One region of the Paraburkholderia sp. UCT31 genome, then DNA from elsewhere that is predicted to be linked to it. Evidence: predicted binding sites of a transcription regulator. Region 1 holds the regulator's gene; the other holds the start of a gene.

Region 1 (15,866 bases):
TCCCGACGTTTCACAGCGCGACGACCTATGCCGATTAAAGGCCACGCAAACGCGATCCGCAAGAAAAAACCTGTATGAATTTGTACTGTCCTACATTGCTTGCAGTTTGCCTGCGCCGCGACTTTCAGCCAGCCTGGCAACGCTTTCACGGCCACGGTCTCAACGCTCCAGGGGCTTCGGTTTGCGCAAGGGGGCGAGCAGCGGTTTCAAGCCGTTGTGATCGATCTCGTGCATCAACGCGAGCAGACGGCCAATCTCGCCGGGCGGAAAGCCCTGGCTCGCGAACCAGTTCAGATAGTGGCCGGGCAGGTCGGCGATCACGCGGCCTTTATATTTCCCGTAGGGCATCACGCGCGTGACCAGCAATTCGAGGTGTTCGTGATTCATGGCAACGAAGTCATGATGAAACGCGCATCGAGAGCGCAAAGCGCGCAACGCGCAAGCACCCGGCGGCGCGCTGCAACGCATGGCCCCGCATTCTAGCCTTGGTGCCCTTGGTGCAGGTAATGCGTCGGCGTGGTAACGTCTGCGCTTTCCGTTCACCTCTTCAACAGGACAAGTTAGATGGAATACCGCAGACTCGGCGACTCCGACGTGCTGGTTAGCCTGATTGGTCTCGGCACGATGACGTGGGGCGAGCAGAACACCGAGCAGGAAGCGCACGCGCAGATCGACTACGCGCTCGATCACGGCGTGAACCTGATCGACACTGCGGAAATGTATCCGGTGCCGCCGCGCGCCGAAACGCAAGGCTCGACGGAGCGCTACATCGGCACGTGGCTCGCGCAGCACAAGAGCGCGCGCGAGAAGATCGTGCTCGCCACCAAGATCGCGGGCCCCGCGCGTCAGCCGCACAATCCGCGTCATATTCGCGGCGAGGGCAACCAGTTCGATCGCAAGAACCTGACCGAGGCGCTCAACGACAGCCTCGAACGTCTGCAAACGGACTACGTCGATCTGTATCAGCTGCACTGGCCCGATCGCAGCACGATGACGTTCGGCCGTCCGTCGTATCCGTGGGTCGACGACGCGTACACGGTGCCGATCGAGGAAACGCTGACGGTACTCGCCGAATTCGTGAAGGCTGGCAAGGTGCGCCATATCGGCGTGTCGAACGAAACGCCGTGGGGCGTCGCGCAGTTTCTGCGCGCGGCCGAAAGACTCGGCTTGCCGCGCATCGTCAGCATCCAGAATCCGTACAGCCTGTTGAACCGCACGTACGAAGTGGGTCTGTCCGAGTACGCGCATCGCGACAACATCGGTCTGCTCGCGTATTCACCGCTCGCGTTCGGCTGGCTGTCGGGCAAGTACGAAGGCGGCGCGCGTCCTGCCGGCGCGCGCATCACGCTGTTCGAGCGCTTCCAGCGCTATAGCAAGCCGCAAGCCGTGCAGGCGACCACGCGTTACGTCGAGCTCGCGAAGCGCCACGGCATGACCCCCGCGCAATTCGCGCTCGCGTTCGTCAATAGCCGGCCGTTCGTGACCAGCAATCTGATCGGCGCGACCTCGCTCGAACAATTGAAGGAAAACATCGCCAGCGCGGACGTGAAGCTGTCGCCGGAAGTGCTGGCGGAAATCGACAGGCTGCACGAGCTGCAGCCGAATCCGGCGCCTTGATGTCGAGGTAAGCGCGACGCGCTTGCCGCGGTGGCCCCGGTCGATTGCCGGGGCGGCCGCGGAAGGCGCAGCGAATCACTCGGTGTCGGCCGAACTCAACCCGCGGCCTTTGCCGTGTCCACCGTCTCGCGCTTCGCCGCAAGCGGCGAATTTTCGCCGAGATCCCAGAACAGTCCGGCCATCATCTGCAGGCCCTCGCGCACCACCGGAGCCAGAAGGTGCTCGTTCGGCGCATGCTGCGAGCAGGCCGGATAAGAATGCGGCACCCAGATCGTCGGCAGACCGAGCGTGTCGGCGAATACCTCGTTCGGCAGCGTGCCGCCGAGATTCGGCAGCAGCGCGGTCTTCTTGCCGGTGGTCGCTTCGAGCGACGCGATCGCCCACGTGACCCACGGATCGTCGGGATCCAGCCGCGTGGCTGGCGCGCCGCGTTCGACGTCGATTTCGACCAGCTGAAAACCGTGCGCATCGAGATGCGCGCGCAGGTGCTCGCCGAGGTTTTCCCAATCGGTGCCGACCACGAAACGCAACTGGCAGACCGCGAACGCCGACGGCGGAATCGCGTTGACCGGGTTCTCCGGATTGCCCGCCTTGAAGGCCAGCACTTCGAAGCTGTTCCAGCCGAACACGCGCTCGGGCGCGGAAAGACCCGGCTCGCCCCAGTTGTCATCGACGGTGGGGTCGCCCGGACCGTTGCCCACCGTGATGTCGGCAAGCGCGCGGCGCACGGCCTCGGGGATCGGCGGCGGACGCAGGCCGTCGACTGCGATCACGCCGCGCGCATCGACGAGACTCGCGAGCGCGTTGGCGAGCACCGTCGCCGGATTGCGCAGCAAGCCGCCCCAGTTGCCCGAGTGATGCGCGCCGTCGCGCAGGTTCAGCGACAGCCTGAAATTGACCGCGCCGCGCGAGCCGAGAAACACGGTCGGACGACGCGCTGCGAGACGCGGACCGTCGGAGGCGATCAGCACGTCGGCGGCGAGTTCGTCGCGATGCGCATGGCAGATCGCGTCGAGCCCCGGTGAGCCGGTTTCCTCACCCATCTCGATCAACAGCTTCGTGTTGAAGCCGAGTTTGCCGTCGCGCGCGGCGAGCGTGCTCGCGAGCGCGGCGAGGTTGATCGAGTGCTGGCCTTTGTTGTCGGCGGTGCCGCGACCGAACCAGCGCTCGCCTTCCACGGTCACCGCCCACGGCGTCAGCGGCGCGCGCCACTGGCTATCGTAGCCGCGCACGACGTCGCCGTGGCCGTAGATCAGCACGGTCGGCAGATGATCGCCTTCGTGACGGTTGGCGATCAGGAACGGACCGAAGCCATCGACCGGGTTATCGACGATGCGCGTGCTGAAGCCGAGGCGCTCCGCTTCGGGCTGGATTTCGTCGGTCAGATAGGACAGCAGCAGTGCGCCGCGATCGCTTTCCTGGCTTTCGGTGCGAAAACCGACGCGACGGTTCAGATCGGCGAGAAAAGCGCCGGATTCGAAGTGCCGGGTGGCAAGCTCGATGGCCTGGTTGCGGCTCATGTCGATGTCTCCGATGCGGGGGATGGGTGAAGGGGCGGAGGGCCGCGAGGCTCGATGGCTCGATGCTCGGCGCGGCGTTCAGGCGAATCGTCTGCAACGTGATTGCGACCGATTCTAGAAGCGCGCCGTTTTTGTCACAATGATCATGTTTCGAAGCTTGCCTTGCCGGAAAAGCAAAGCGTCGCGCGTCGGCTCGAACCGCGGCACCCGCCCACCCATCGCACCGTTGCAACTGATTCGATCGAGGCGTCCAGGATGGCACGTTCACTGCATGGCATCGCGTTGCGTTATTTCGTCGAAGTCGCGCGCGGCGGCTCGCTGAGCGACGCGTCCGAGCGGCTGCACGTCGCGGTATCGGCGATCAGCCGGCAAATCGTGCGGCTCGAAAGCGAACTCGGCGTGACGCTGTTCGAGCGGCGTCCGCGCGGCATGACGCTGTCCGAGGCCGGTGAGCGGCTGCTGGCGTACGCGCAACGCAGCCTGCTCGAAGCCGAGCACGTGATGAAAGAGATTAGCGGCCTCGCGAGCTTGCACGGCAACCGGATCAAGATCGCGACCGCCGAGGGCTTTGCGGTCGACTTCCTGCCCGCCGCGATTGCGGATTTCCGCGCCGAGCACCCCGGCATCGATTTCACGCTGACCGTGATGTCGCCGGCCGACGCCACTCGTCACGTGCGCGACGGCGACGTCGATATCGCGCTGTCGTTCAGCCTCGCGCCGGAGAAGGGCGTGAAGGTCGAGCACACCGAACGCGCGCCGGTGTTCGTGCTGCTGCGCGCCGATCATCCCCTTGCGGCGCGCGCGAAACTGTCGCTCGCCGAGGTGAGTCGCTATCCGCTCGTGTTGTCGGAGACGGGGACCACGATTCGCCAGTTGATCGACATCACGTGCGCGCTCGAAGGCATCCTCCTCGAGCCGGACCTGATCTGCAACAACAGCGGCGCGAGTTATCGCTACGCGCAGCGGTCCGGCGCGATCATGTTCACGGGGCTGCTGTCGGTGCGCGACCGCTATGCCGACGACGGCTTCGTCGTGATTCCGCTCACCGACCCGCAGATGCGCCAGCGCAGCATCCAGGTGCAGACGATGGCGGGGCGCGAGTTGCCCCCGTCGGTGCGCACGTTTCGCGACCATCTGATCGCGCGGATCGCGGATGCGAAGCCGGTCGGGGCGCAGGCGTCGAAGGTCGCCGGTGGACGCGGTAAACGTACGCCGCGGCGCCCGCGAGCCGATGCATGAAATGCGACACATGCCCCGCACTAAGCGGCAAATGTTCTCCCGGAATCCGAATCACGACCTAAACTGTGGTGGACGGCAAGGACGGCCCTGAGAAAACGACCCTGATGGTGCGCGCCACGATCAGGGGAAACGCGGAACAATGACAGTCGAACCGCGGACCTGCCGCCCAGCCCGCGATGCTGCAATGCACACAAGCGGCAATAGATGGACCCAAATAGAAACGCGGCGCGTCGTCCCGATGGCGCGTTGCCCACGACAGAGCGATAGGACCAACACAGCCATGGCGCAACAGAAAACCAATCCAAAACTCGAGCAGGCTCTCACGCGCGGTGATCTCGCGATCCGTCAGGCGAACTCGGCGCGAGCGACCGCCTTGTTGCGTGCGCTCGCCAAGATGATCGTCGATGCCTCGGCGACCATCGGCGTGGAAGCCTTCACGCTGATTCACGACGGCGACAAGATCTACGATCCCGCCGATGGTCTATGGCCGCAGGCGCTGCTGATTTCGCTCGACGGTCCGGTCGAGGACGCCGATCCCGACGAATTGCGCACGGTGCGGCTGATCGCGGATGATCCGGTCACCGTGTTCCGGGTGGAATGGCAGCGCGCCGATGGCAAGATCGGGCGTCACGAGGGCGGCCCGTTCGCGACGGTCGCGTTCATCTCCGACGTCGATATTCCGTGGACCGATGACGAGGACTGAGCGCGCACAACGATAGCAAACACGCCGTGCGACGACCGACGCGGGCGTCGTCTTGCGCGGGTGCAGGCGCGACGCGCCGCCCGCGCGTTCGGCTTACTTCATCATGCGACGCCGAAGCAGGATCGCCGACACGATGAAGCCGCCGACCGCATAAGCGGCCAGCACGCTCACATGGAGCGCCGCGTGCTCCATCGGCCGACCGAGCATCGCCGGGCGCATCAGATCGACCGCATTGGCGAGCGGCAGCGCGGCAGTCACCGCTTGCGCGGCGCCGGGCAGTTGCGAGATCGGGAAGAACACGCCGGAGAGCAGCAGCATCGGCGTGAGCACGAGCGTCTGATAGAACATGAAAAAGTCGTATGACGGCGCGAGCGCCGTCACGATCATCGCGAGGCTCGCGAACGCGAGACCGGCCAGCACGATGACCGGCAGCGCGAGCAGCATCGACGGAAAACTCGCATAGCCGAGCGCGCCCGCCACCAGCATGATCGCCACACCCGACAACACCGATTTGCTGGCGGCCCACACCACCTCGCCGAGCACGATATCGCCGAGCGTGAGCGGCGTATGCATGATCGCTTCCCACGTGCGCTGCACGTGCATGCGCGAAAAGCCCGAATACATCGACTCGAAGCTCGCCGACATCATCACGCTCGACGGCACCGTGCCCGCCGCGAGGAACGAGATATACGACACGCCGTCGACGTGCCCGACCATTAGTCCGAGCCCGAGGCCGAGACCGAACAGATAGATCATCGGATCGGCGAAGTTGCCGAACATCGACGCGATGGCGAGCTTTTTCCACACCAGGTAATTGCGGCGCCACACCGCGATCCAGTTCGTGGCATTGGCGGGGAAGGCACCGAACGGTTCCTGCGCCGATGGCGTGCCGTCGTGGGTTTCGTAAGTACGTGCGTCCATCAAGTGTCTCGCTATGGGTTCAGTCCTGCATTTCGCGACCGGTGAGCCGCAGAAACACATCCTCGAGATTCGCCGGCCGATGCAGATAGCGCAAATCGGCGCGCTGCTTGAGGCGCATATGCACGGGCTGCGCGTCGTTCACATAACAGAACAGCGTCTCGCCGCTGATCTCGGTGCGCTCGGCGAGCGGCGCGAGTTCGTCACGCAACGCAAACGGATCGGGGCCGTAGATCTCGATCACGTCGCAGCCGATTTCGGACTCGATCAACTCGCGCGGCGCGCCTTCGGCGATCTTGCGGCCTTCCTCGATCACGCACAGGCGATGACACAGCCGTTCGGCTTCTTCCATGAAGTGCGTGGTCAGCAGGATGGTCTTGCCGCGCGCGAGCAGCGAGCGCAGCCGCTCCCAGATCAGATGGCGCGCTTGCGGATCGAGACCGGTGGTCGGCTCGTCCATGATCAGCACGTCGGGATCGTTGATCAGCGCACGCGCGAGCGTGAGGCGCCGCTTCATGCCGCCCGACAGTTCGCTCACGCGCGCGTCCGCCTTGTTCTCGAGGCGAGCGAATTCGAGCAGACCCGGCACCGCCGCGCGACACTGCCCGGCGCTCAGACCGAAGTAGCGACCGAATACGAGCAGATTTTCGCGCACCGTGAAATCGGGATCGAGGTTGTCGAACTGCGGCACCACGCCGACGCGCGAGCGCGCGAGGCGCGCGCGGCCCGGGATCGGCTCGTCGCACAGCCGGATCGCGCCGGCGTCGGGCGCCGCAATGCCGAGCAGCATGCGCAATGTCGTGGTCTTACCGGCGCCGTTGGGGCCGAGCAGCCCGAAGCATTCGCCGGTGTTCACATGAAACGACAATCCGTCGACGACCGTTTTTTCGCCGTAGCTTTTCCTGACCTGATGGAATTCGATGGGGGCGGTGGGCATGGCTCGAGCAAGGCTCCGGAAGAAGACACAACGTACGCGCAAGACACACAACATACCTGCGATGCACGCATTGCGCACGCGAAGCCGCTTACTCCAGGTATCGGATCGCCGATGCGAGCGGGTGTCCGGGAACGCGTCGTGCGTGGGGTGCGATGCGCTCGTCGGTGTCGATTGGCGCCGCTGATTGGCGGTGGCACGACTGGCACGTCAACCGGCCCGCAGTGTGTCGACGCAGCGTTCGCAAACGAAATTTTGCATTGCGGCATCCGTGTGCAAACGCTGCGTCGGGTCGCCCAACGCTTGTGCAGACTGGATCGGCATGCACCGAGTATGCACTTAGCGTTTTCCATCCCTTGCAAGCCGAATTGCGGCGCACCATGATTGATTCAGACCGCGCTTTCCGCGCGAATGGAGAAAACAGATGGCGAGCTACCAGAAAATCCTGTTGTGCTACGACGGCTCGCGCGAAGGCCGCAAAGCCCTGCGTTGCGGTGCCGATCTGGCGTTGGAACTGAAGGCGGAAACGCATCTGCTGTCGGTCGTCGACATGCGTTCGAGCATCGCGCAGAGCGCGGGCCTGTTGACGGACGTCGCCTGCGGCAGCTTCGAAAAAACGGCCCGCGAGATTCTGCAGGAGGGCGTGAACTGGCTGACCGAGCGAGGCGTGAGCGCGCAAGGGCATTTCGCATTCGGTCATCCGATCGACGAGATCGCCAATCTTGCCAACGAGTTGCAGGTCGACCTCGTGGTGGTGGGCCATCGCTGCCGGACCGGTTTGTCGCGGTGGTGGATGGGGGCGGGCAACACGCCGCTGCTCGACCGCGTGTCGTGCAGCATTCTGGTGGCGTGCTCGTCCGCGCAGGAGCAGCAGCAGGCGGCTGCGGCGTAATGGGCTAGTGAGGGACGCGAAGCCGCGCGCCCCGTCATCTAGCCCAGATGCGAATAGACCCTGTCGCGTGGCCGGCCCCGATGGCCAGCCACGCATCCCATCCGGCCAGGCTTCAATCTCACTCGTTCAGATTGATCGCCGCGAGCTTCCACGTGACCAGACCTTCGCGACGAAAGATTGCCGAATAGTTCGCGTTACCTTCGCCACGCCGGTACGTGATGACAAACTCGTTGAGACTGCGATAGCCGGCCGTGCTTTGACGCCCGGGCGGCGGGGCGCTTGCCTGCGTGGTGGTGTCGCCCGCGGCTGGTGCGGCCGGCGCTTCGCCGCCCGCGGCTGGCGGCGCGGACGGTTGCTCGCCCGGCGTGCCGCGCGGCGGCATGCCGTTCAGCAGCGCCGCGACGCCGTCGGGTGTCGCATAGGCATCGACGAGCGGGCCGATCAGCGTCACGCCGATCACCGCGCCGATCGTGGCCATCTTGTTGCCGGCATCCGCCTCGAGCCGGCGTGTCAGCATGGCGCCCACCTGTTGCTTCAGGCTATCGCGTAGCGCGGGAAAGTCCACATACTGATTGACGGTTTGCACGTCGCGCGCATCGGCGGCGCGTTTGAGATTGTTCACCGCCAGATACGGTGACGCATAAATAAAGCCCAGCGCGGCAATCACGATCACCACGATCAGCGTGATCAGCAGCGGCCGGGTGGCGCTGCCCTGTGTGCGTTTCCGAATTGTCATCGAATGGGACTCCACGTCAGTGATGATCTAACGTCGACCACGGCGAGGTCGAAACGACCCCATCCCACGCGAATCTCTGAACATCCGAAGTGCTTGTTGCATGCGTACTCAGGATTCGCTCAGGCTTCGAACACCGCGCCGTGCACGTTGGCTTCGTCGGCTATGCAACGATCGATCATACGGCATACGGCGTCGACCGTGCCGACCATGATCAGTCGCGACGGTCCATGATAGACCCGCACCGGCGCGCGACGCGCGGGCTCGGCGATGTTCAGCGCCGAATTCAGCGACACGCGCGCGAATGCCGGCAACGACGACGGCAGACCGGAAGCTTCGGCAGCCGCGTCGAACAGCGACGGCGTGCGCGCAGCGGGCGCCTCGATTAGCGCGCAGGGCGTGAGCTTGCGCAGATGGCGCAGACGGCCGAACTGGCGAAAGGGCAACAGGCGGGCAAGGCGTTCCATGAGTCTCTCCAGGCGATTCGGCGTAGATGCGGGCGTAGATGCGGGCGTAAATGCGGGCGTAAATGCGGGCGTAAATGCGGCTTGGGTTGGACAAACCGGCGCAAGCGTTCCGGCGACAGCGAAAGATCAGAACTCGCTGGGGCGGATCAGCCCGACCGCGATCCCTTCGAGCGCGAAATCGGCGCTGCCGGATTCCACGAAGATGTTGTCGTAATCGGGGTTTTCGGCGATCAGTTCGATGCCGTTCGGCCGGCGCTTCAGACGTTTGACCGTTACGTCGTCGCCAAGCCGCGCAATGATGATCTGGCCGTCCTTCGCTTCGGTGCGCTTTTGCACCGCGAGCAGGTCGCCGTCGAGAATGCCCGCGTCGCGCATCGACAGGCCGCGCACCTTCAGCAGGTAGTCGGGCTTGCTCGAGAACAGCGCCGGGTCACACGCGTAGTGCTGCGAGATATGTTCCTGCGCGAGGATCGGGCTACCCGCCGCGACCCGGCCGATCAGCGGCAACGACAACTGCATCAGGCCCGCATGCGGCAGGGTGAACTGATACGGCGCGTCCTCCTGCCCGGACAGCAGGCGGATGCCGCGCGACGCGCCGGCCGCGAGTTCGATCACACCCTTGCGCGCCAGCGCGCGCAGATGCTCTTCCGCGGAATTGGCCGAGCTGAACCCGAGTTCGGCGGCAATTTCCGCGCGAGTGGGCGGAAAGCCGGTGCGTTCGATCGCGCGGCGGATCAGATCGAAAACCTGCTGCTGTCGTGCGGTGAGTTTTGTCATGGCCACTGTATGTATGAACAGGTGACTGTATTTTTATACAGTATTCGGCGCATTTCAAGCTTTACTTTAAGTTCGGCGCAAGGGTCGCGCTGGGGCGTCGTTTATCGGCGACATGACGGCGTTGTCGGCGTCCCAACAGCCGACGCATCTGTCGTTACCACTTTTAAGCATTAAAAAATGAAGAAACATTATTTTTAATAATGAAAGCGCTTCGATAGACTGGCCTCCGGTTGGCGCTCATGTGCACGTGACTGCGACGCAGAACAACACCAGACGCTCATCAGCGGACATCACGCGGAGAAAAATTGAAATGAACCATCGGCATACGGGGCTTGCGGCTCGAACCAGAAAACTGATCGCGGCGCTCGCCGTCGGCGCGGCGGGTGCGCTCGGCATGTTGGGCGCAAGCGGCGTCGCGCACGCCGACACCACGCTGTTGAACGTGTCCTACGATCCGACGCGCGAGCTGTATCAGGACATCAATCAGGCATTCGGCAAGGAATGGAAGGCGAGGACCGGCGAAGCCGTCACCTTCAGGCAGTCGCACGGCGGCTCGGGCGCGCAGGCTCGCTCGGTGCTCGACGGACTGCAGGCCGACGTCGTGACGCTTGCGCTCGCCTATGACATCGACGCGCTCGCGAACAAGGGGCTCGTCGACAAGAACTGGCAAAAGCGTCTGCCGGACAACGCATCGCCGTACACGTCGACGATCGTGTTTCTGGTGCGCAAGGGCAACCCGAAGCACATCAAGGATTGGGACGATCTGGTGAAGCCGGGCGTGTCGATCGTTACGCCGAATCCGAAGACCTCGGGCGGCGCGCGCTGGAATTATCTGGCCGCGTGGGCGTACGCCGAGCATCAACCGGGAGGCAACGACCAGAAGGCCAGGGAGTTCGTCGGCAAGCTGTACAGGAACGCCGGCGTGCTCGATTCGGGCGCGCGCGGCGCGACCACGAGCTTCGTGCAGCGCGGTATCGGCGACGTGCTGATCGCGTGGGAAAACGAGGCGTTCCTGTCGCTGAAGGAGTTTGGTCCGGACAGGTTCGAGATCGTGGTGCCGTCGGTGAGCATTCTGGCCGAGCCGCCGGTCGCGGTGGTCGACAAGGTCGTCGACAAACACGGCACGCGCAAGGTGGCCGAAGCGTATCTGAACTTCCTGTATAGCGAGCAAGGTCAGGAGATCGCCGCGCGCAATTTCTATCGTCCGCGTTCCACCAAGGTGCCGGCCGATCTGACCGCGAAGTTTCCGAAGCTGAAGCTGTACACGATCGACGATTCGTTCGGTGGTTGGACCAACGCGCAGAAGACCCATTTCGCGGACGGCGGCGTGTTCGATTCGATTTATCAGCCGCAGTAACCACCGCCTGAGTCACCGCCAGGGGCAAAAGGGCGCGCCCAATGGGCGCGCTTTCGGCTAACCGGGGTCCGGTGGCCAGCGGTGCGGCAGTACCGCAGTACCGCAGTACCGCAGCACGGCAAAACGAACAACCGCGCGAGCATCAACCATGAACGAGTATCCAGCATGACCATGTTGACCTTCCGCAAGCCGAGCGCATTGCCCGGTTTTGGCCTGACACTCGGCATCACGGTGGCTTATCTGAGCCTCGTGGTGCTGATTCCATTGGCGGCGACCTTTCTGAAAACCGCGACGCTCGACTGGGACCAGTTCGTGCGCGCGGTCACGTCGCCGCGTGTGCTCGCGTCGTATCGGCTGACGTTTTTCTCGGCGCTAGGCGGCGCGCTGATCAACGCGGTGTTCGGCTTTCTCGTCGCGTGGGTGCTGGTGCGCTACACGTTTCCGTTCAAGCGTATCGTCGATGCGGTCGTCGATCTGCCGTTCGCGTTGCCCACCTCGGTGGCGGGCATTTCGCTCGCGGCCGTGTATGCGGGCAACGGCTGGATCGGCCAGTTCCTCGCGCCGCTCGGCATCAAGATCGCGTTCACGCCGGCGGGCGTGCTGGTCGCGCTGACGTTCATCGGCCTGCCGTTCGTCGTGCGCACCGTGCAACCGGTGCTCGAGGAGTTCGAGCGCGAGCAGGAGGAGGCGGCCGCGTGTCTCGGCGCGTCGCGCTGGCTCACGTTTCGCCGCGTCGTGCTGCCGGCCGTGTTCCCGGCGGTGCTGACCGGCTTCGCGCTCGCCTTTGCGCGCGCGCTCGGCGAATACGGCTCGGTGATCTTCATCGCCGGCAATGTGCCGATGAAGTCGGAGATCACGTCGCTCCTGATCATCACGAAGCTCGAGCAATACGACTATGCGGGCGCGACGGCGCTCGCGGTCGTGATGCTGGTCGTGTCGTTCCTGATGCTGCTGTCGATCAACACGCTGCAGTGGTATCTGCAGCGGCGCACGAGCCGCGGCAAGACGGGATCGGCGCCAGTGGCCACGAGCGTCGCCGCTATCGGTGGAGGTGTGCAATGAGCCGCGTTCCGACCCACCCGGCGAGCGTGGCGCGTCGCCCCGATCCGGTCAGCGAGCCGGCGCTCGTGCGCTGGCTGCTGATCGGCCTCGCACTGCTGTTTCTCGCGCTGTTTCTGGCCGTGCCGCTCGCCGCGGTGTTTTACCAGGCGCTGAACAAGGGGCTGCGTTTTTACTTCGAAGCGCTCGCCGATCCGGATGCGCTGTCGGCGATCAAACTGACGCTGCTCACCGCGGCGATCGCGGTGCCGCTGAACCTCGTGTTTGGCCTCGCGGCGTCGTGGTGTATCGCGAAGTTCGAATTCCGCGGCAAGGCGCTGCTGACCACGTTGATCGATCTGCCGTTTTCGGTGTCGCCGGTGATCTCCGGTCTGATCTACGTGCTGATGTTCGGCGCGCAGGGCTGGTTCGGCCCGTGGCTCGAAGATCACAACGTGCAGATCATCTTCGCGGTGCCGGGCATCGTGCTCGCGACGATCTTCGTCACGTTCCCGTTCGTCGCGCGCGAGCTGATTCCGCTGATGCAGGCGCAGGGCAACGACGAGGAAGAAGCCGCGCACGTGCTCGGCGCATCGGGCTGGCAGACGTTCCGTCGCGTCACGCTGCCGAACGTCAAGTGGGGTCTGCTGTACGGCGTGATTCTGTGCAATGCGCGCGCAATGGGCGAGTTCGGCGCGGTGTCGGTCGTGTCGGGCCATATTCGCGGGCAGACCGACACGATGCCGCTGCACGTCGAAATCCTCTACAACGAGTACAACTTCTCGGCCGCGTTCGCCGTGGCCTCGCTGCTCGCGCTGCTGGCGCTGGTCACGCTGGGGCTCAAGCTGTTGGCCGAGCGTCATATGTCGGCGGAACTGTCGGCGGCGCGCGAAGTGCCTGCGTATGCGGGGCCCGTGTCGCCTTCCGGCGCTTCGCAGGCCAATAGCGCGCAGGCCGCTTCGCATTCGTTTTTCGTCAACGCCGCGCCTGCGTCGCAGCGACATCCGCTCAAGCAAGGAGAGCTGTAAATGGGTATCACCGTTCGTAACCTGCAAAAGCGCTTCGGCGATTTCGTCGCGCTCGACAACGTGTCGCTCGACTTTCCACCGGGCGAACTCGTCGCGCTGCTCGGGCCGTCGGGTTGCGGCAAGACGACGTTGCTGCGTGTGATCGCCGGCCTCGAATACGCGGACGGCGGCCGGGTCGAGCTGCAAGGCCAGGATGTCGCGGCGGTCGGCGCGCGTGAGCGCGAGGTCGGTTTCGTGTTCCAGCACTACGCGCTGTTCCGGCATATGACGGTGTTCGAAAACGTCGCGTTCGGGCTGCGCGTGAAGCCGCGCAAGGAACGTCCGTCGGAGAAGGTGATTCGCGAGAAGGTGCATGAGTTGCTGAAGCTCGTGCAGCTCGACTGGCTCGCGCAGCGCTATCCGTCGGAGCTGTCCGGCGGCCAGCGCCAGCGCATCGCGCTCGCACGTGCGTTGGCCGTGGAGCCGAAGGTGCTGTTGCTCGACGAGCCGTTCGGCGCGCTCGACGCGAAGGTGCGCAAGGAACTGCGCAGCTGGTTGCGTCGCCTGCACGACGATCTGCATATTTCGACGATCTTCGTCACGCACGATCAGGAAGAAGCGCTCGAAGTGGCTGACCGCATCGTCGTGCTCAATCGCGGGCATGTCGAGCAGGTCGGCAGCCCACAGGAGGTGTACGACCATCCGCAGACGCCGTTCGTCTACGAGTTTCTCGGCGCGGCGAACCGTCTGCACGGCAGCGTCGATGCGCAAGGCTTCGTCGTCGATGGCGCGGCGCTGCCGGTCGCGATCGCGGCGGGTTTTAGGGGCCCGGCGTTCGCCTATGTGCGGCCGCACGATCTGCAGTTGTATCCGCAGGCGGCGGGGCATCGCGAGGGCATTGTCGTCGACGTGCGGCGCGTGGTGACGCTCGGCGGTTCGGTGCGCGTCGAGCTCGCCGGTCGCGAGGGCAATCTGCTCGAAGCCGAACTCGATCGCGAAACGTGGCGTGATCTGCAACTCGCGGTCGGCGACGGCGTGAGCGCGGTGCCGCGCGCGCTGCGGGTGTTTCCGGCGCGGTGAGATGGCGGCGCCGCTGTGCGGCGCTGAGGACAGGAGAGAACTTATCAGCCGTGCCGCGTGGATCGCCTGGCATTTGCGGCTCCAATAACTCAACTCTGGCGGAACCGGAGACACAACGATGAATTTCCAGCAATTGCGCTTCGTGCGCGAAGCCGTGCGGCAGAACATGAACCTGACCGAAGTGGCGAACGTGCTCTACACGTCGCAGTCGGGCGTATCGAAGCAGATCAAGGATCTCGAGGACGAACTCGGGGTCGACATCTTCATCCGCCGCGGCAAGCGTCTGACCGGGCTCACCGAGCCGGGCAAGGCCGTGCATCAGTTGATCGAGCGGATGCTGCTCGATGCGGAGAATCTGCGCCGCGTCGCGCGTCAGTACGCGGATCAGGACAGCGGCCACCTCGTCGTCGCGACCACCCACACGCAGGCACGCTACGCATTGCCGAAGGTGATTCGGCAGTTCACGTCGGTGTTCCCGAAAGTGCATCTGGCGCTGCGCCAGGGCAGCCCGCAGCAGATCGCGCAGATGATCATCAACGGCGAGGCGGATATCGGCATCTCGACCGAGGCGCTCGACCGTTTTCCCGACATCGTCACTTTCCCGTGCTATTCGTGGCATCACGTCGTGGTGGTGCCGAAGGATCATCCGCTCGTCGGCCGAGCGAATCTGACGCTCGACGAGATCGCCGAATTTCCGATCGTCACCTACGACCAGGACTTCACCGGCCGCTCGCATATCGATCAGGCGTTCGCGAAAGTGGGTGCGTTGCCCGACGTCGTGCTGACCGCGATCGACGCCGACGTGATCAAGACCTACGTCGAACTCGGCATGGGCATCGGCGTGGTCGCGGCAATGGCCTACGACCCGAAGCGCGACAGCGAACTCGTCGCGCTCGACACGCAGCATCTGTTCGAGGCGAGCACGACGCGTGTCGGCTTGCGCAAGGGCGCGTTCCTGCGCGCGTACGCCTATCGGTTGATCGAGATGTTCGCGCCGCAGTTGAGCGAGGCAGACATCGCGGCGCAGTTGCGCGAGGCGGCTTAGAGCCGCGAGCAGCTTAGGGTGGGACTTGCACCCGTCGTCAATACTTGTGGCGATGAGTGCAATTGGGCACCGCATGAGATTTGAGCCCGCTCGCGCGTTGCGCACGCTCGCGCAAGCCGAACCCGCGTCCGGTCTTCCACGCATGGCGACGCGAAGCGCATCGCTTACAATCGCCGCCATGAATACCTCGACTTCTCCCTCTCTCCCGATTCCCCCCGGCCATAGCACCGCGCCGACGCTGCCGCGCATCGCGGTGCTCGCGACCGGCGGCACGATCGCCGGCGCGGCCCCGGATGCGGCCAATACGTCGGGCTATCAGGCGGGCGTCGTCGGCGTCGATCAACTGCTCGCGGCGGTGCCGGCGTTGTCTACGGTCGCGCGAATCGCGCCCGAGCAGATCGCCAGCGTCGACAGCAAGGACATGTCGCTGCCGCTGTGGACCACACTCGCGCAACGCATCAACGCGCTGCTCGCGACGGACGACGTCGACGGCCTGGTGGTCACGCACGGTACCGATACGCTCGAAGAAACCGCCTATC
Region 2 (15,866 bases), on a different contig from region 1:
GAGTGCGACGGATAGCGACGCAGCGAGGAATCGTTTTGGATGCATCGCGAAGCCGGCCTGACGAAGTCGAAAAACGCCGCGCGTGGCCCGGACTAAGATAATGGGCAAGGGCGTCGCAGGACGCGTACGAGGCAAAACTCAGAGCACGACACAGCGCAAATGTAATCAGTCGCCGCGACGATTCGAGGCCGCGCCGCCCTGCTATGATAGGCGCCCTCTGAAGGAGTCAACCATGCCTGAACTCACTCATTTCGATGCGGCCGGTGACGCGCATATGGTGGACGTCGGCGGCAAGCAGGAGACCAGGCGCATCGCGATCGCGCGTGGCTCGATCCGCATGCTGCCCGACACGTTCGCGCTGATCCGCGACGGCAACGCCAAAAAGGGCGACGTGATCGGCATCGCGCGGATCGCGGCGATCCAGGCCTCGAAGCGCACCGCCGATCTGATTCCGCTCTGTCATCCGCTCGCGCTGACACGCGTGAAGGCCGATTTCGAACTCGACGAGCAGATGCCCGGCGTGCATTGCACGGTCCAGGTCGAGACGTTTGGACGCACGGGCGTCGAAATGGAGGCGCTTACCGCCGTGCAGATCGGGCTGCTGACCGTGTACGACATGTGCAAGGCGGTGGATCGCGGCATGACCATCACCGATGTGAAGGTGATGGAGAAGCATGGCGGGAAATCGGGGGATTGGGTGGCGCAAGCTTGACCTGCGGTTCGACAACTAATCGGATAGCAACATGACCATCGACGAACTGCTCGAGCAGCTACTGGCGTTTCGCGACGCGCGCGACTGGCGGCAGTTTCACACGCTGCGCAACCTGATCGTCTCCACGGGCATCGAAGCCGGCGAGCTGTTGGAGACGATTCAGTGGAAGACCGATGCGCAGATCGACGCGCTGCTCGGCGATCCCGCGCAATCGACGAACCTCAGGCACGAGTGCGCCGACGTGTTCATGTATCTGCTGCTGGTCGCCCATACCGCCGGCTTCGATCTCGTCGACGCGGCAGCGGAAAAACTGAAGCTGAACGAAGCGCGCTACCCCGTCGACAAGGCGAAAGGCACGGCCGCGAAGTATTCCGAGCTTTGAACTTTGAAGGGAGGAAGCCGCGGCGCCAGCACGCCTGAGCTTCCGCGGTCCGATCAATCTTCGTCGCTGTCGTCATCCGGCGTCGCATCGTGCGCCGGTGTGCCGTAGCGCTTCACCAACTGCTGCTTGAAGCCCGCGAGCGACTTCTGCTCGTCGACGAGCTGGTAGAGATAGCCGAGCTGCGCCGGCCAGTCTTTCAATTCCTCGGCGAAGATCCGCAAGCGTTCGACCGTATCGAGCGCCGCCGCGGTATCGCCGGTCAGCGCCTGCAGCACCGCGTAGCGACGCAGCACCGTCTCGCCCGGCAACAGCGCGATCGCCTGCTTGTGCATCGCGAGCTTGCGCTGCAGGTTCAGCGGATTCATCGGCTGCAGCGTCGCGAGACCGTATTCGCCCCACGCGCCGAACATGAACGACGGATCGGCGCCGTACTGCTCGGCCGGGCGCGCGCCGTAGTAGAGCACCTCGGCACGCGCATAGTCGCGATACACCGGATACAGCGCGGCGAGCCCGCCGAACACCACCACCGCGAACGCGCCGAGCGACAGATTCGCCGGCACCGCGCGCAACGGCCGCGTTTCGAGCAGGCCGAACACGAACATCGCGGGCAACAGGAAGAACATGTACTGCTGCGGATACTCGACGAGCGCATGCATCGTCAGCACGCCGATCAGCGCGATGCCGAACACGCGCGCGGCGCTTTGCGGCGCACGCACGATGCGCACGAGCCACGCGACGAGACCCACGAGCACGATCGCGAGACCGATCAGACCGGTTTTCGCGAGCAGGTCGACGAAAATGTCGTGCGAGTTGTTGGCGATTTCGACGCCGCCCAGCTGCTTGACGAGCTCGAACTGATGGCTCGGAAATTCGCCCCAGCCGACGCCGAGCAGCGGATGCTGCTTGAACATCGTCCAGCCGTATTTCCACAGCGCGAGGCGCGGCGCGATCTGGCCGGCATCCTGGAAGCGTTCGGCCGCCGACTGCGCGAGTTCGAGGTGAAAGCGCACGTTGGCCCAGCGGATCAGCGCATTGACCACGAAAAACAGCACCGCGAGCGCGATCGGCACCAGCCATTCACGGTTGCTACGGCGCAATTGCGGTTCGTTGCGAGTCTGCGCGAAGGCCATCCAGAAGCCGGCGACAACGATCACGCCCATCTGCAGCCATGGACCCCGCGACACGGTCAGCGCGAGGCCGACCGAGAAAATCGTCGACACGAGCAGCCAGATGGGCACCGCGATGCGGCGCGTCTGCACGAGGTACAGCGCGCCCGCCATCGCGAACGCGATATACGTCGCGAGGTGGTTCGCCTGCGCCATGTTGCCGAACGGCCGGCGCTCGACGGTTATGTTGTACGCGACGACGAGCGGAGCCACGCGCGCCTCGAGGTGAAACAGCTGGATCACCTGACTGAACACCGCGAACAGACCGCCGACGATCAACGCCCCCGCCGCCCAGCGCAACGCGGTCTCGTCGAGCTTCACGCGCGTGAAGCCGTAGCCCACATGCACGGCCATCCACGCAGCGAGCAGGAAGCCCGCGCCGAGCCAGTTCATCGATGGCTCCGCGACCGGCAGCACCAGCGTCTGCACGACCAGCACGAGGCCGAACAGCAGGGGTACGAGCGCGACCGCGGGCGACGCGAAGCTCACACGCGGCCGGGTGGTCGCGACCAGCAGCACGACGGCCGCCCCGGTCAGCAGAAACAGCGCGAGCGAGGTGAATTCGGCGTAGAAGGTTGGGATCGGATACGTATGGTTGGCAACCGCGTAGGGCAGGATCAACGCAAGAGCCAGCAGTACGAGAGACAGGTAGCGCGCGAAAGGGGTGGGCATCGAATCAACGGTGGGCGTCAGCAACCGGCGCACTATACAAAAATTTCGTTGCACTGTGCGCCGGTCCGGCCGAAATAGGCTGAAAATCAGCCTTTTACGTTGTGGCTTCGACTCATCCAGTCAGCGCTCGGCTGCTGTCTCGTTCACTCACTCATTTGCCCCTTATGAACGGCATTCGGGCGGCGCCAGATTCGCGGCGAGCGTCGGCGCCTCGCTTGGCATCGGCCCCGAACCCGGCGCCGGCAACGACGACGCGCTCTTGCCGCTCGCAAAGCATTCCCACGTCAGCGCGCCGGTCTGCACCGCGTCCTTGCTCAACGCGACTCGCGCGCTCGGCGCATCGACGTTGTCCGGGACCGACGGCACCAGCGTCATGGTGTTTGCGCCGGCCTGCGCGACACGCGTCGAGTACGTGATCGTGATCTGACCAGTGTCGTCGTCGATCTGGATGGACTCGACGTTGCGCGTGGCGGGCGGCGACGCATAACCGCCGCTGAACGCGTTGCCGCTCGCGGCGTTTTCGGCCACCGCGAGCCGCGCCGACGCCGCGAGCGACAAGCCCTCGCCGACCCGGCTGCGCGCCAGATAGTCCTGATACGCGGGAATCGCGTAGGCCGCGATCACGCCGACGATCGCGAGCACGATCATCAACTCGATCAGCGTGAAGCCGACGCCGCAGCGGCGGCAGATGCGCGCGAACCAGCTCGCGCGCCAGCGTGCGCGGCGCGACCTACGCGAGGATTGCGTCGATTGAGAGTATGGGGAATATGGCAGGGTAACGATCATCGGCAGACTCCTGATACGAGAAACGCCTGGCCCGTGGATCGGGAACAGGCGTTTCAATCGTAGCGAGCGAAGCTCGCGCGTCACAGTCAGCCGGATGGCCAGGCTTGCATTCGGACGACATCACGAATCAGGCAGCGATGCACCGTCAACGCCATGCTCACACCGCCGCACGTTTCGCGTTACGGCGCTTCAACAGATAACCGACGATCACGACGAACAGCGCGCCCGCGATGCTCATCCCGTATTCGGCGACTGGCGTGTCGAGGATCGGCCAGCGGTCGCCGGCCGGGTCGTTGACCATCAGACCACCCGCGATCCAGCCGAGCAGGCCCGCGCCGAACAGTACGATGCCCGGAAAGCGATCGAGCAGCTTCAGAATCAGCTGGCTGCCCCACACGATCAACGGAATGCTCACGACGAGGCCAAAGATCACCAAAGCCAACCGGTGCTCGTGCTCCGCGGCTTCGGCCGCGCCCGCGATCGCGATCACGTTGTCGACGCTCATCACCGCATCCGCGATGATGATCGTCTTCACCGCCGAGATCAGCTTGTCGGCCGGCTTCACGTTGTCGTGAGCGTCGTGCGCCGGCGCGAGCAGGCGCACGCCGATCCACAGCAGCAGCAAGCCGCCCGCGAACTTCAGGAACGGCACGTCGAGCAGCACGACCGCGAACGCGATCAGCACGACGCGCAGCGCGATCGCGCCGGCGGTCCCCCACACGATCCCACGCATGCGCTGCGACTGCGGCAGGTTGCGGCAGGCGAGCGCGATCACGACCGCGTTGTCGCCGCCGAGCAGAACGTCGATGACGATGATCTGAAAGACCGAGCCCCAATGGAGGGTCGTGAAGAATTCGAGCATGGAAAAAAGCATAAGAAAAAATCGACCGCGCGGGCAGAACCGCGGCGCAAGCGCGGACGAAAAAAAAAGCGGGGGAGTCTGCACTCCTCCGCTTTTCGGGACCGCCCGCTCACGAAAGGAGTTCGTAAGCGTATCAAAATCGCGCGCCAACGGCACGCGAATTCGATTTACAGCATCGCCTTCAGAAGACGCGCCATTTCCGACGGGTTCTTCGTGACCTTGATACCGCACGCGTCCATGATTTCCAGCTTCGCTTCGGCGGTGTCCGCACCGCCCGAGATCAGCGCGCCGGCGTGGCCCATGCGCTTGCCCGGAGGCGCCGTGACGCCAGCGATGAAGCCAACCACCGGCTTCTTCATGTTGTCCTTGATCCAGTGCGCGGCATTCGCCTCGTCCGGACCGCCGATTTCGCCGATCATGATGACGGCGTCCGTATCCGGATCGTCGTTGAACATCTTCATCACGTCGATGTGCTTCAGACCATTGATGGGGTCGCCGCCGATGCCGACTGCCGACGACTGGCCGAGGCCGATCGCGGTCAGCTGGCCGACTGCTTCATACGTCAGCGTGCCCGAACGCGACACGACGCCGATGCGGCCCTTGCGATGGATGTGACCCGGCATGATGCCGATCTTCAGTTCGTCCGGCGTGATCGTGCCCGGGCAGTTCGGTCCGAGCAGCAGCGTCTTGCGGTTTTCGCGACGCATACGGTCCTTGATCTCGATCATGTCGCGGACGGGAATGCCTTCCGTGATACAGATTGCGAGATCCAGGTCGGCTTCGACTGCTTCCCAGATTGCGGCGGCGGCGCCTGCCGGCGGAACGTAAATCACCGACACGGTCGCGCCCGTCTCAGCCTTGGCTTCAGCGACGCTCGCGTAGATGGGGATGCCTTCGAAATCTTCGCCGGCGCGCTTCGGGTTCACGCCCGCGACGTACGCTTCGCGGCCGTTTGCGTATTCACGGCAAGCACGCGTGTGGAACTGACCGGTCTTGCCGGTGATGCCCTGCGTGATGACCTTGGTGTCTTTGTTGATCAGAATCGACATGTATTGACCTCTGTTCGTTTGGCGTCGCGCGGTAGCGCCACTCGGCGCGATGCTTCACGCCTGTGTCGCTCGCGCGCCGCCACTCGTAAACCTGGCAAATGAGCTGGTAAATGCGCCGTGGACAGCTGGCTTAGGCCTTGCCCGAAGCAGCCGCGACGACCTTCTGAGCCGCCTCTTCCATGCTGTCCGCCGAGATGATCGGCAGGCCGGATTCGGCGAGCATCTTCTTGCCCAGGTCTTCGTTCGTGCCCTTCATGCGGACCACGAGCGGCACCTTCAGCGACACGGCCTTCGACGCCGCGATCACGCCTTCCGCGATCACGTCGCAGCGCATGATGCCACCGAAGATGTTGACCAGAATCGCGGTCAGGTTCGGGTTCTTCAGCATGATCTTGAACGCTTCGGTGACCTTCTCGGTCGTAGCTCCTCCGCCGACGTCGAGGAAGTTCGCCGGTTCGCCGCCGAACAGCTTGATGGTGTCCATCGTTGCCATTGCGAGGCCGGCGCCGTTCACCAGACAGCCGATGTTGCCGTCGAGCGAGATGTACGCGAGGTCGAACTTCGACGCTTCGATTTCAGCCGGATCTTCTTCGTCCAGATCGCGGTACGCGACGATTTCCGGGTGACGGAACAGCGCGTTCGAGTCGAAGTTGAACTTCGCGTCGAGTGCGATGACCTTGCCGTCGCCGGTCAGGATCAGCGGGTTGATTTCGGCGAGCGATGCGTCGGTTTCCCAGAATGCCTTGTACAGGCCTTGCAGGATCGCGCGAGCTTGCGGGATCGAAGCGTCGGGCACGCCGATCTTCTTCGCGAGGTCGTCTGCTTCTGAGTCCTTCAGGCCAGTCGACGGATCGACGGCAACCTTGTGGATCAGCTCAGGCGTCTTTTCCGCGACTTCTTCGACGTCCATGCCGCCTTCGCTCGACGCCATCACGACGATCTTCTGCGAAACGCGATCGATCACGAGACCGACATACAGTTCCTTCTTGATGTCGGCGCCTTCTTCGATCAGCAGGCGGTTCACCTTCTGGCCTTCCGGACCGGTCTGGTGCGTGACGAGCTGCATGCCGAGGATCTGGTTCGAGTACTCGCGAACCTGTTCCAGCGACTTGGCGACCTTGACGCCGCCGCCCTTGCCACGGCCACCCGCATGGATCTGAGCCTTCACGACCCACACCGGGCCGCCCAGCTCTTCCGCGGCCTTGACCGCATCATCCACCGAGAAGACCGGCTTGCCGCGCGGTACCGCGACGCCGAATTTCCGCAGGATTTCCTTACCCTGGTACTCGTGAATCTTCATGCGTGATTCCCTTCAGTCTGAGAGTTGGATAGAACTTCGATTCCGTTGCCGCCGTTCAGGCCGACGCGTCGCCGCTTCGTTCGCGGGCCGCCGCGCCGTCCGACGAGGCCGCGCGTTCCGCCGGACGCGGTGCATGACCATACCAGCGCGGATAAAACTGTTTCACCGCCTCGCCGTCGAAACGCAGCGCGTGGCAGCGTCCCAGCTGGAATGGCGGTTTGTCGTTGGAATGCCCGCCTGTGCCGTTAGACGATTCGTCTCCCGAACCCGCGTTCGCACCCGGCGTGCCGTCATCGGTGTTCCATACGTCGCCGGCGAACGCCTGGATCGCGGCGGTCGGCAGGATCGCGCACAGCTCGGTGAGATGCGTGCAACCGGCCGTGCCGGCCAGCAAACGGGCAGCATCGCGACGGAAGTTGTGGAACAGATTGAGCCCGATGAGGGCACGGTAGGCGGGATTGCTGGCCTGGCACAACCTTGGATAGGGCACCCAGTCGGACGACGCCTCGGCGTTGACGACATTGAGCTTGCGATCGATGGTGATGCGAAGCCAGAGTTCATGGATCGGCTGACCATTGGGCCGGACACCCGACGCAAGCGCCACATCGCGTGGCTTTTCGTCGGTCAGGCACGCTTCCACATCCCACAGACCATCGGCTCGCTCGTAAGCTTCCGCTCTGATTGCGCGACGATGGCGCAACTGACGGGACACTGGCGGGGAGAGCGACATGCGGGAAGGAAAGGCCGGATTGGAAAACGTCTGGATTTTAGCATAACGGGTATTTGGGACAGCCCCGATTGCGCACGGCCTGGCGCCAGGTTACGGCGCGGTAATTGCCCTACCCGTCGAGACTGGCGTGTTAGTCGCCGTCCCCGATGTCGTCGATACCCTTCAGGATCTTGCCGATCGTCGCGCCGGAGAAGCCGCGCGACGCGAGAAAGCGCGCCTGCTTCGCGCGCTCGGCCGGCGTTTGCGGCAACTGGCCGAACTTCTTGCGCCAGACCGCCTGGGCGCGCGCGAGTTCGGTTTCGCGCAATTGCGCGCTCGCCTCTTCGACGAGCGCCGGGTTGAGCGCGTGTTGCTTCAGTTCGCCGAGAATGCGGCTCGTGCCGAGCCGCGATGCGCGCCGATGGATCAGGCTTTCCGCGAAGCGCGAGTCGGATAGCCAGTTTTCGGCCTGCAGCGCGTCGAGCACCGTGTCGAGCGAATCGGTTTCCTCGACGTAAGGCTTCAGCTTGCGGGCGAGGTCGGCGCGGCTATATTCGCGGCGCGACAGATAGCCGAGCGCGCGCGCTTTCAGCGAACGGGCGGGGCGTTGGGATTTTCTGCTGTCGTCTTTGTCGGACTGGCCCGGCTTCTCTTCGCCGGGTTGGCGACGCGAGCGGGTGTAGGTGACCTCGGAGGGGATTGGGGAATCGAGTCCGGAGGAATCCCGGCTGGACGACGCTGCAGCGGGCGCAGACCGCGTACGCTGCGGGTCGCGGCCCGCAGCGCGGTCATGTGCGTCGAACGGTTCGAACGGATCGCCGGATTCAGGCGATCCGTCCGCCGCGTCGCGCGGGCCGTCCGGATAGCGTCCGGAGTCGAAACCGGACAGCGGCCGGCCTTTGCGTATCACTTGATGCTTACTCTTCTTCGCCCGCGACTTCAGCGTCCGCGCCGGTCACGGCGTTCGCCATCGCGGTAACGCCCAGCGATTCGCGGATACGGTTTTCGATTTCGCGAGCGATATCCGGATTTTCGCGCAGGAATTCACGCGCGTTGTCCTTGCCCTGACCGATCCGCTCGCCGCTGTAGCTGTACCATGCGCCGGCCTTGTCGACGATCTTCGCCTGCACGCCGAGGTCGATGATTTCGCCCTGACGCGAGATGCCCTCGCCGTACAGGATGTCGAAAATCGCTTCACGGAACGGCGGCGCCACCTTGTTCTTGACGACCTTCACGCGGGTTTCGTTGCCGATCACTTCGTCGTTCTTCTTGATCGAGCCGATGCGGCGAATGTCGAGACGCACCGACGCGTAGAACTTCAGCGCATTACCGCCCGTGGTGGTTTCCGGGTTGCCGAACATCACGCCGATCTTCATGCGGATCTGGTTGATGAAGATCACGAGGCAGTTCGTGCGCTTGATCGTGCCGGTCAGCTTGCGCAGCGCCTGCGACATCAGACGCGCCTGCAGACCCGGCAGCGAGTCGCCCATTTCGCCTTCGATTTCCGCCTTCGGCACCAGCGCCGCGACCGAGTCGATCACGATCATGTCGATCGAGCCCGAGCGCACCAGCGCGTCGGCGATTTCGAGCGCCTGTTCGCCGGTGTCCGGCTGCGAGACCAGCAGGTCGGCGACGTTCACGCCGAGCTTGCCCGCGTATTGAATGTCCAGCGCGTGTTCCGCGTCGATGAACGCCGCGGTGCCGCCGAGCTTCTGCATTTCGGCGACGACCTGCAGCGTCAGCGTGGTTTTACCGGACGATTCCGGACCGTAGATTTCGACCACGCGGCCGCGCGGCAAACCGCCGACGCCCAGTGCGATGTCGAGGCCGAGCGATCCGGTGGAGACCACCTGGATGTCTTCGACTGCCTCACCTGCGCCGAGCCGCATGACCGACCCTTTGCCGAACTGCTTTTCGATCTGCGCGAGCGCGGCGGCGAGAGCCTTGCTCTTTTCAGCAGTCAGTCCAGCCGAGCCTTTCTTGCTTTCTTCCATGAATCGTCCTTTGCTATGATGAACGGCGTCTGAGGCAGATGTGCACCCGTGGTTCCACTCGAATTGAGCGGAGTCTCCAGGACATCACACGAAACGCAGACACTGTATAAAAAAACAGTAGTTTTGGCAAGCGCGATTGTGATGCGAACGCGCATCTTTTACTGTCGCATCGCCCCAACTACCCACAATAATGTTCGGAGACCGCTGCGCGCCGGGGCAACCCCACGGTGCCGGCAAAGCCAGGCTGGCGCATCATGCGAATTCTGATTGCCGAAGACGACAGCATACTCGCGGATGGTCTGGTTCGATCACTCCGCCAATCGGCCTATGCGGTCGATCACGTGAAAAGCGGCGTAGAAGCCGATACCGCGTTGTCAATGCAGACGTTCGACCTATTGATCCTCGATCTGGGCCTGCCGCGCATGTCCGGGCTCGAGGTGCTGCGCCGCCTGCGCGCGCGCAATTCGAACCTGCCCGTGCTGATCCTGACCGCCGCCGATAGCGTCGACGAACGCGTCAAAGGCCTCGACCTCGGCGCCGACGATTACATGGCCAAGCCCTTCGCGCTGAACGAACTCGAAGCGCGCGTGCGCGCGCTGACACGGCGCGGCGCGGGCGGCGGCCCGACCGTCGTGCGGCATGGCTCGCTGTCGTTCGATCAGGTGGGCCGCATCGCCTACGTCAACGACCAGGCGATCGATCTGTCGGCGCGCGAGCTCGGTCTGCTCGAAGTGCTGCTGCAACGGATCGGCCGGCTGGTCTCGAAAGAGCAGCTCGTCGACCATCTGTGCGAATGGGGCGAGGAAGTCAGCAACAACGCGATCGAAGTCTACGTGCACCGGCTGCGCAAGAAGATCGAACCGAGCGGCGTGCGCATCATCACCGTGCGCGGGCTCGGCTACTGTCTCGAAAAAGCGGCGCCGCCGGCGAATGCGAGCGCGCCCGCCACCCCGGCCGGCTCCGCGCCGCAGACGGCACAAGCGGCACAATCGTCCACCGCGCCGTCGTCCACCGCGATGCCGGCGAGCCACCACTACAAATAGAGGCCAGCGATGTCCGCACGCGCTGATCGCGCCACGGCGCACGCGGCGGACCTCGACGAGGCGCGCGACGCGCGCTACGCCAATCCGTTCGCCGCGCCCGACGAAACCGAAGCCGCCGCCGAAGCGCGTCCGCGCTCGCTGTTCGGCGAAATTCTCGACTGGATGCTCGCGCCGCTGCTGCTGCTTTGGCCGATGAGCCTCGCGGTCACCTATCTGGTCGCGAAGTCGATCGCGAACGGGCCGTTCGACCGCGCGCTCGAAACCGACGCCTACGTGCTCGCGCGCCAGATCCATCCGGTCAATGGCGTCGCGGAGCTGTCGCTGCCCGAGTCGACGCGCGATTTCCTGCGCGCCGACAACGTCGACAGCGTGTTCTTTCAGGTGCTCGGCGCGCGCGGCGAGCTCGTGGCCGGCGAGCGTGACATGCCACTGCCGCACGAGGAGGACCGCCCGCCGCCGGGCCTCGTCGAATTCCGCGACGACGTGCTGCGCGGCAACGACATCCGCGTCGCCTACACGACCGTCGAGTTTCCGCAGACGCCGGGCGCGCAGGCCGTGCTCGTGCAGGTCGCCGAAACGCTCGACAAGCGCAGCCAGCTCGCCAACGACATCATCAAGGGCGTGATCCTGCCGCAGTTCGTGATCCTGCCGCTCGCGATCCTGCTCGTGTGGTTCGGGCTGTCGCGCGGGCTCGAGCCGCTGCATGCGCTGCAGGCGCATATCCGCGCGCGCCGGCCGGACGATCTGTCGCCGCTCGAAGCGCGCCGCGCGCCGCCGGAAATCGAGCCGCTCGTCACGTCGTTCAACGATCTGCTCACGCGCCTCGAACAGAACATGGAGCTGCAGAAGCGCTTCATCGCCGACGCCGCGCATCAGATGAAAACGCCGCTGGCCGGCCTGCGCACCCAGGCCGAGCTCGCGCTGCGCCAGAACGCGTCGGCCGAGGTTCGTCGCTCGCTCGAACAGATCGCGACGAGCTCCGAGCAGGCCGCGCGGCTCGTCACGCAATTGCTCGCGCTGGCGCGCGCGGAAAACCGTCGGTCGGGACAGATCTTCACGCCGCTCGAACTGGGCGAACTCGCGCGCAGCGCGGTGCGCGAATGGGTGCAGGCCGCGCTCGCGAAGCAGATGGACATCGGCTACGAAGCGCCCGACGAGCCCGTCGAAGTCGCCGGCAATCCGGTGATGCTGCGTGAAATGCTGTCGAACCTGATCGACAACGCGATCCGCTATACGCCGGCGGGCGGCCGCATCACCGTGCGCGTGCAACACGACGCCCCCGCGCGGCTCGTGCACCTGGAAGTCGAGGACACCGGGCTCGGCATTCCGGCCAGCGAGCGCTCGCGTGTGGTCGAGCGCTTTTACCGGATTCTGGGCCGCGAGGGCGACGGCAGCGGCCTCGGCCTCGCGATCGTGCGCGAGATTGCGGCAATGCACGGCGGCGAGCTCGCCATCGACGACAACGTCTACCAGGAGTCGCCGCGGCTCGCCGGCACACTGGTGCGCATCAGCTTGCACGTGCTCGAACGGGGCGGGACTTACCCTAACGCGCCTCTATCGTCAGCTTGACGGTCAGCGTTTTTTGAGATATTTCAGCGTGGGTTGCGCGAACATACCGGCACATTAACGGAAATTGAACGCCTATTCGTCGACTTACCGGACTACCCCAGGTTCAGGCGCCGAGTCAGAACGCCGTAAGTTTCCACTCCAATAATCGGTTGCACGGGAACGGCTGTGCCGGCGATCCGTGGATATATCAATATTGGAGACGACAATATGGCTACCGTTGGCGGGCAAATCTCGCACGTGCCGATGACGCGCGATGAGAAGCGGGTGATCTTCGCATCGTCGCTGGGTACGGTTTTCGAGTGGTACGACTTCTATCTGGCCGGCTCGCTTGCGGCCTTCATCAGCAAGAGCTTCTTCTCCGGCGTCAATCCGACCGCGGCGTTCATCTTCACGCTGCTCAGCTTCGCGGCGGGCTTCGCGGTGCGGCCGTTCGGCGCGATTGTATTCGGGCGGCTCGGCGACATGGTCGGGCGCAAGTACACGTTCCTGATCACGATCGTCATCATGGGCCTGTCGACGTTCCTCGTCGGCTTCCTGCCGGGCTACGCGGCGATCGGCATCGCTTCGCCGGTGCTCTTCATCGCGATGCGCCTGCTGCAGGGTCTCGCGCTGGGCGGCGAGTATGGCGGCGCCGCGACCTACGTGGCCGAACACGCGCCGGCGAACCGCCGCGGCTTCTACACCGCATGGATCCAGACCACCGCCACGCTCGGTCTGTTTCTGTCGCTGCTCGTGATTCTCGGCGTTCGCACGCTCATGGGCGAAGACGCGTTCGGCGCCTGGGGCTGGCGGATTCCGTTCCTCGTGTCGATCCTGCTACTCGCGGTGTCGGTGTGGATTCGCCTGCAACTGCATGAGTCGCCGGTGTTCGCGCGCATCAAGGCCGAGGGCAAGACCTCGAAGGCGCCGCTTTCCGAAGCGTTCGGCCAATGGAAGAACCTGAAGGTCGTGATTATCGCGCTGCTCGGCCTGACGGCCGGCCAGGCTGTCGTCTGGTACACGGGCCAGTTCTACACGCTGTTCTTCCTCACGCAGACGCTGAGGGTCGACGGTTCGAGCGCCAACATCATGATCGCGCTTGCGCTGCTGATCGGCACGCCGTTCTTCCTGTTCTTCGGCTCGCTGTCGGATCGCATCGGCCGCAAGCCGATCATCATGGCCGGCCTGCTGATCGCCGCCCTCACCTACTTCCCGCTGTTCAAGGCGCTCACGCACTACACGAACCCGGCGCTCGAAGCGGCAACCGCGAAGTCGCCGATCGTCGTGATCGCCGATCCGGCCGAGTGCTCGTTCCAGTTCAACCCGGTGGGCACGGCGAAGTTCACGAGCTCATGCGACATCGCGAAGGGCGCGCTGTCGCGAGCCGGCCTGAACTACGACAACGTCGCGGCGCCTGCCGGCACGATCGCGCAGATCCGCGTGGGCGATACGGTCGTCAACACGTTCGACGGCCGCGCCGGCGACGCGAAGGAGCAAGCCAAGACGTTCGAGAAGACGCTCGCCGCGACGCTGAAGGCCGCCGGCTACCCGCCGAAGGCTGATCCGGCTCAGATCAACTGGCCGATGAGCATCGTGATCCTGACGATCCTCGTGATCTACGTGACGATGGTCTACGGGCCGATCGCGGCGATGCTGGTCGAGATGTTCCCGACGCGCATCCGTTATACGTCGATGTCGCTGCCGTATCACGTCGGCAATGGCTGGTTCGGCGGCTTCCTGCCGGCCACCGCGTTCGCGATCGTCGCGGCGAAGGGCAACATCTACTCGGGGCTCTGGTATCCGATCATCATCGCGGTGGTCACCTTCGTGATCGGCATGCTGTTCGTGCGCGAAACCAAGGACTCGGATATCTACGCGAAGGATTGAGTGGACCGACAGCCGAAGCTATCTGAAAAAGTTGTGAGCCTGGGGTTGACAGCCTCCGGTGGCCCCAGCATAATCTCGCTTCTTTCGGCGAATTAGCTCAGTCGGTTAGAGCGACGGAATCATAATCCGCAGGTCCGGGGTTCGAGTCCCTGATTCGCCACCATATAAAACAAGGGGTTAGCTTCGGCTAACCCCTTGTCGTTTCTGCGCCCTGTCAACGAAGTGTCAACGCAGCGGTTTATTGTTCGCGGCGCTGCTTTGCGGCAATCGGGTAGTATCGCTAGTTGTGCCCACGGTGCCGATCAGCGAACATGAACTTTCTTGATTCGGTCCGCGGCCTCAAGGAGTTGATCCTTTCGCCGTTAAACGCGATGCATGCGGCGATCGTTACGGAGAGACAGGATGCCGGTTCATCGCGTTATTTTTCGTGCAGACTTGGGCAGCGCGAATTATGAAATTCTCGATAACCCGGGAAGTGTGCTCCGCATTCTGCAAGGTGCCGGTGAAAGCTTCTTCAAGCAGGTGCAGGACGCCGCTGTCAATCGAACGATCGTGGGTAGCACAGGGCAAGTCGGTGATAGCGAAAGCTATCGAATGAGCGTAAGCCCACTCGCCATAGATTTTTCTTATGAGACTGCCGCCGGCATAGACTTCCAGAAATTCGAAGCTGCGGAAACTCTACGAGCACTGTTCAAGTACACGCAAGAACTGACAGAACACTTCAAAATCAGGCAGTTGCAAAGAGCCGGACTTCGGCTCTACTATCTTGGTTCGGTCGGCAAGGGCACGTCTGAGCTTGTGCCTGTTTTCCGTAAGGCAACGCACAGTGCTTTCGTCGACGCGATAGGAGAATCGATCGGCAGTCCGGCCGACTATGGCTTCCACTTCGACGGCGAAAAGGAAGCGCTGAAATATCATCTGCACTTTGGCCCCTACCGGTCGCAGGAAGCTGCGCGGTACTTTGAAACGGTACACTCAAAGCTAGATACGATAGGCAAAGGCAATATAGTTTGCGACTTGGATCAGTATGAAGAGTCGTTTGTGCAGACAGTTACGTGGTCTGTTTGGACGCGAACCGCTGTTACCCGGGCGGTGGACTTTGTCTCCCGCCTTGAGCGAAGCTTGAACGAGCAAATTAATGTTGACTGACACCCAAGTCTCAGCGCGAAACGCAAACGCTCCGCTGTTGTACCGCAGCGACCTGACAGCGCCCGGCCACACCCGCCCTGTCGAGTCAGTCTCGAATGAGATCGGCACCCTGAATTCGCCGCGTAAGAAGCATGTGACCGAGCCGATTGTTGCTCGCGGTGATGCTATGGATATGCTGGTCCAACCAGCCCATGTTGCAGCGGAACCTGCAGCTGTTGCGGGTCCACAGCAGGCAGTGGACGGAACGGTGATAGGCGTCGGGCATAACACAGTGCGATGCGAGTTGTCGGTCGGCGGACGGCTTATGCAAGTGCAGTTGCCTTTGGCCCTGTTCCCGGAAGACATTTCGTTTGGAACCCCCATCAGGGTCGAGATGGCAAGCGTCGGTGGTTATCGGATGCCGCAAGTGTCGCTTCGAGAAATCGATCGAAATGCGCTCCGGGAATCGGACGATGAGCTCGATCGCCTTTTAGAAGCTCTCTGAGGATCGGCGCCACTCTTGCTAGACGTCTACATTCTGAACGTCGGGCACGGCGACTCGATCGTTCTTCACTATTGCGAAGGTGGTACGTCCGCCTTTGCCGTTGTCGATTCGAACGCAAAGTCA

What was found. The regulator LexA, encoded in region 1, represses DNA repair genes until DNA is damaged. The targets are predictions, from matches to a motif close to ACTGTATNNNNATACAGT.
Region 2: a site for LexA is predicted at 9,734-9,751, ahead of recA (recombinase RecA). Genes of this name have one in related genera too.

Annotation. Positions count from the first base shown of each region.
Region 1 is NZ_VZQP01000083.1:6,488-22,353, reverse strand. It holds gene F6X40_RS38120 (DUF3820 family protein) at 160-387, opposite strand; gene F6X40_RS38115 (NADP(H)-dependent aldo-keto reductase) at 565-1,617, shown strand; gene F6X40_RS38110 (M20 family metallopeptidase) at 1,713-3,137, opposite strand; gene F6X40_RS38105 (LysR family transcriptional regulator) at 3,393-4,376, shown strand; gene F6X40_RS38100 (hypothetical protein) at 4,657-5,079, shown strand; gene F6X40_RS38095 (ABC transporter permease) at 5,173-6,000, opposite strand; gene nodI (nodulation factor ABC transporter ATP-binding protein NodI) at 6,020-6,934, opposite strand; gene F6X40_RS38085 (universal stress protein) at 7,356-7,823, shown strand; gene F6X40_RS38080 (DUF2939 domain-containing protein) at 7,942-8,559, opposite strand; gene F6X40_RS38075 (hypothetical protein) at 8,679-9,023, opposite strand; gene lexA (transcriptional repressor LexA) at 9,150-9,800, opposite strand; gene F6X40_RS38065 (sulfate ABC transporter substrate-binding protein) at 10,111-11,157, shown strand; gene cysT (sulfate ABC transporter permease subunit CysT) at 11,323-12,219, shown strand; gene cysW (sulfate ABC transporter permease subunit CysW) at 12,216-13,223, shown strand; gene F6X40_RS38050 (sulfate/molybdate ABC transporter ATP-binding protein) at 13,224-14,282, shown strand; gene F6X40_RS38045 (CysB family HTH-type transcriptional regulator) at 14,401-15,327, shown strand; gene F6X40_RS38040 (asparaginase) at 15,506-15,866, shown strand, end outside.
Region 2 is NZ_VZQP01000023.1:109,751-125,616, forward strand. It holds partial or broken gene F6X40_RS20690 (M48 family peptidase) at 1-3, opposite strand, end outside; gene moaC (cyclic pyranopterin monophosphate synthase MoaC) at 233-712, shown strand; gene F6X40_RS20700 (nucleotide pyrophosphohydrolase) at 744-1,094, shown strand; gene F6X40_RS20705 (PglL family O-oligosaccharyltransferase) at 1,148-2,932, opposite strand; gene F6X40_RS20710 (pilin) at 3,095-3,718, opposite strand; gene F6X40_RS20715 (TerC family protein) at 3,876-4,580, opposite strand; gene sucD (succinate--CoA ligase subunit alpha) at 4,748-5,629, opposite strand; gene sucC (ADP-forming succinate--CoA ligase subunit beta) at 5,760-6,929, opposite strand; gene F6X40_RS20730 (DUF2889 domain-containing protein) at 6,985-7,659, opposite strand; gene recX (recombination regulator RecX) at 7,790-8,548, opposite strand; gene recA (recombinase RecA) at 8,556-9,632, opposite strand; gene F6X40_RS20745 (response regulator transcription factor) at 9,887-10,675, shown strand; gene F6X40_RS20750 (sensor histidine kinase) at 10,685-12,244, shown strand; gene F6X40_RS20755 (MFS transporter) at 12,452-14,110, shown strand; tRNA gene F6X40_RS20760 (tRNA-Met) at 14,197-14,273, shown strand; gene F6X40_RS20765 (hypothetical protein) at 14,513-15,259, shown strand; gene F6X40_RS20770 (hypothetical protein) at 15,249-15,743, shown strand; gene F6X40_RS20775 (ComEC/Rec2 family competence protein) at 15,759-15,866, shown strand, end outside.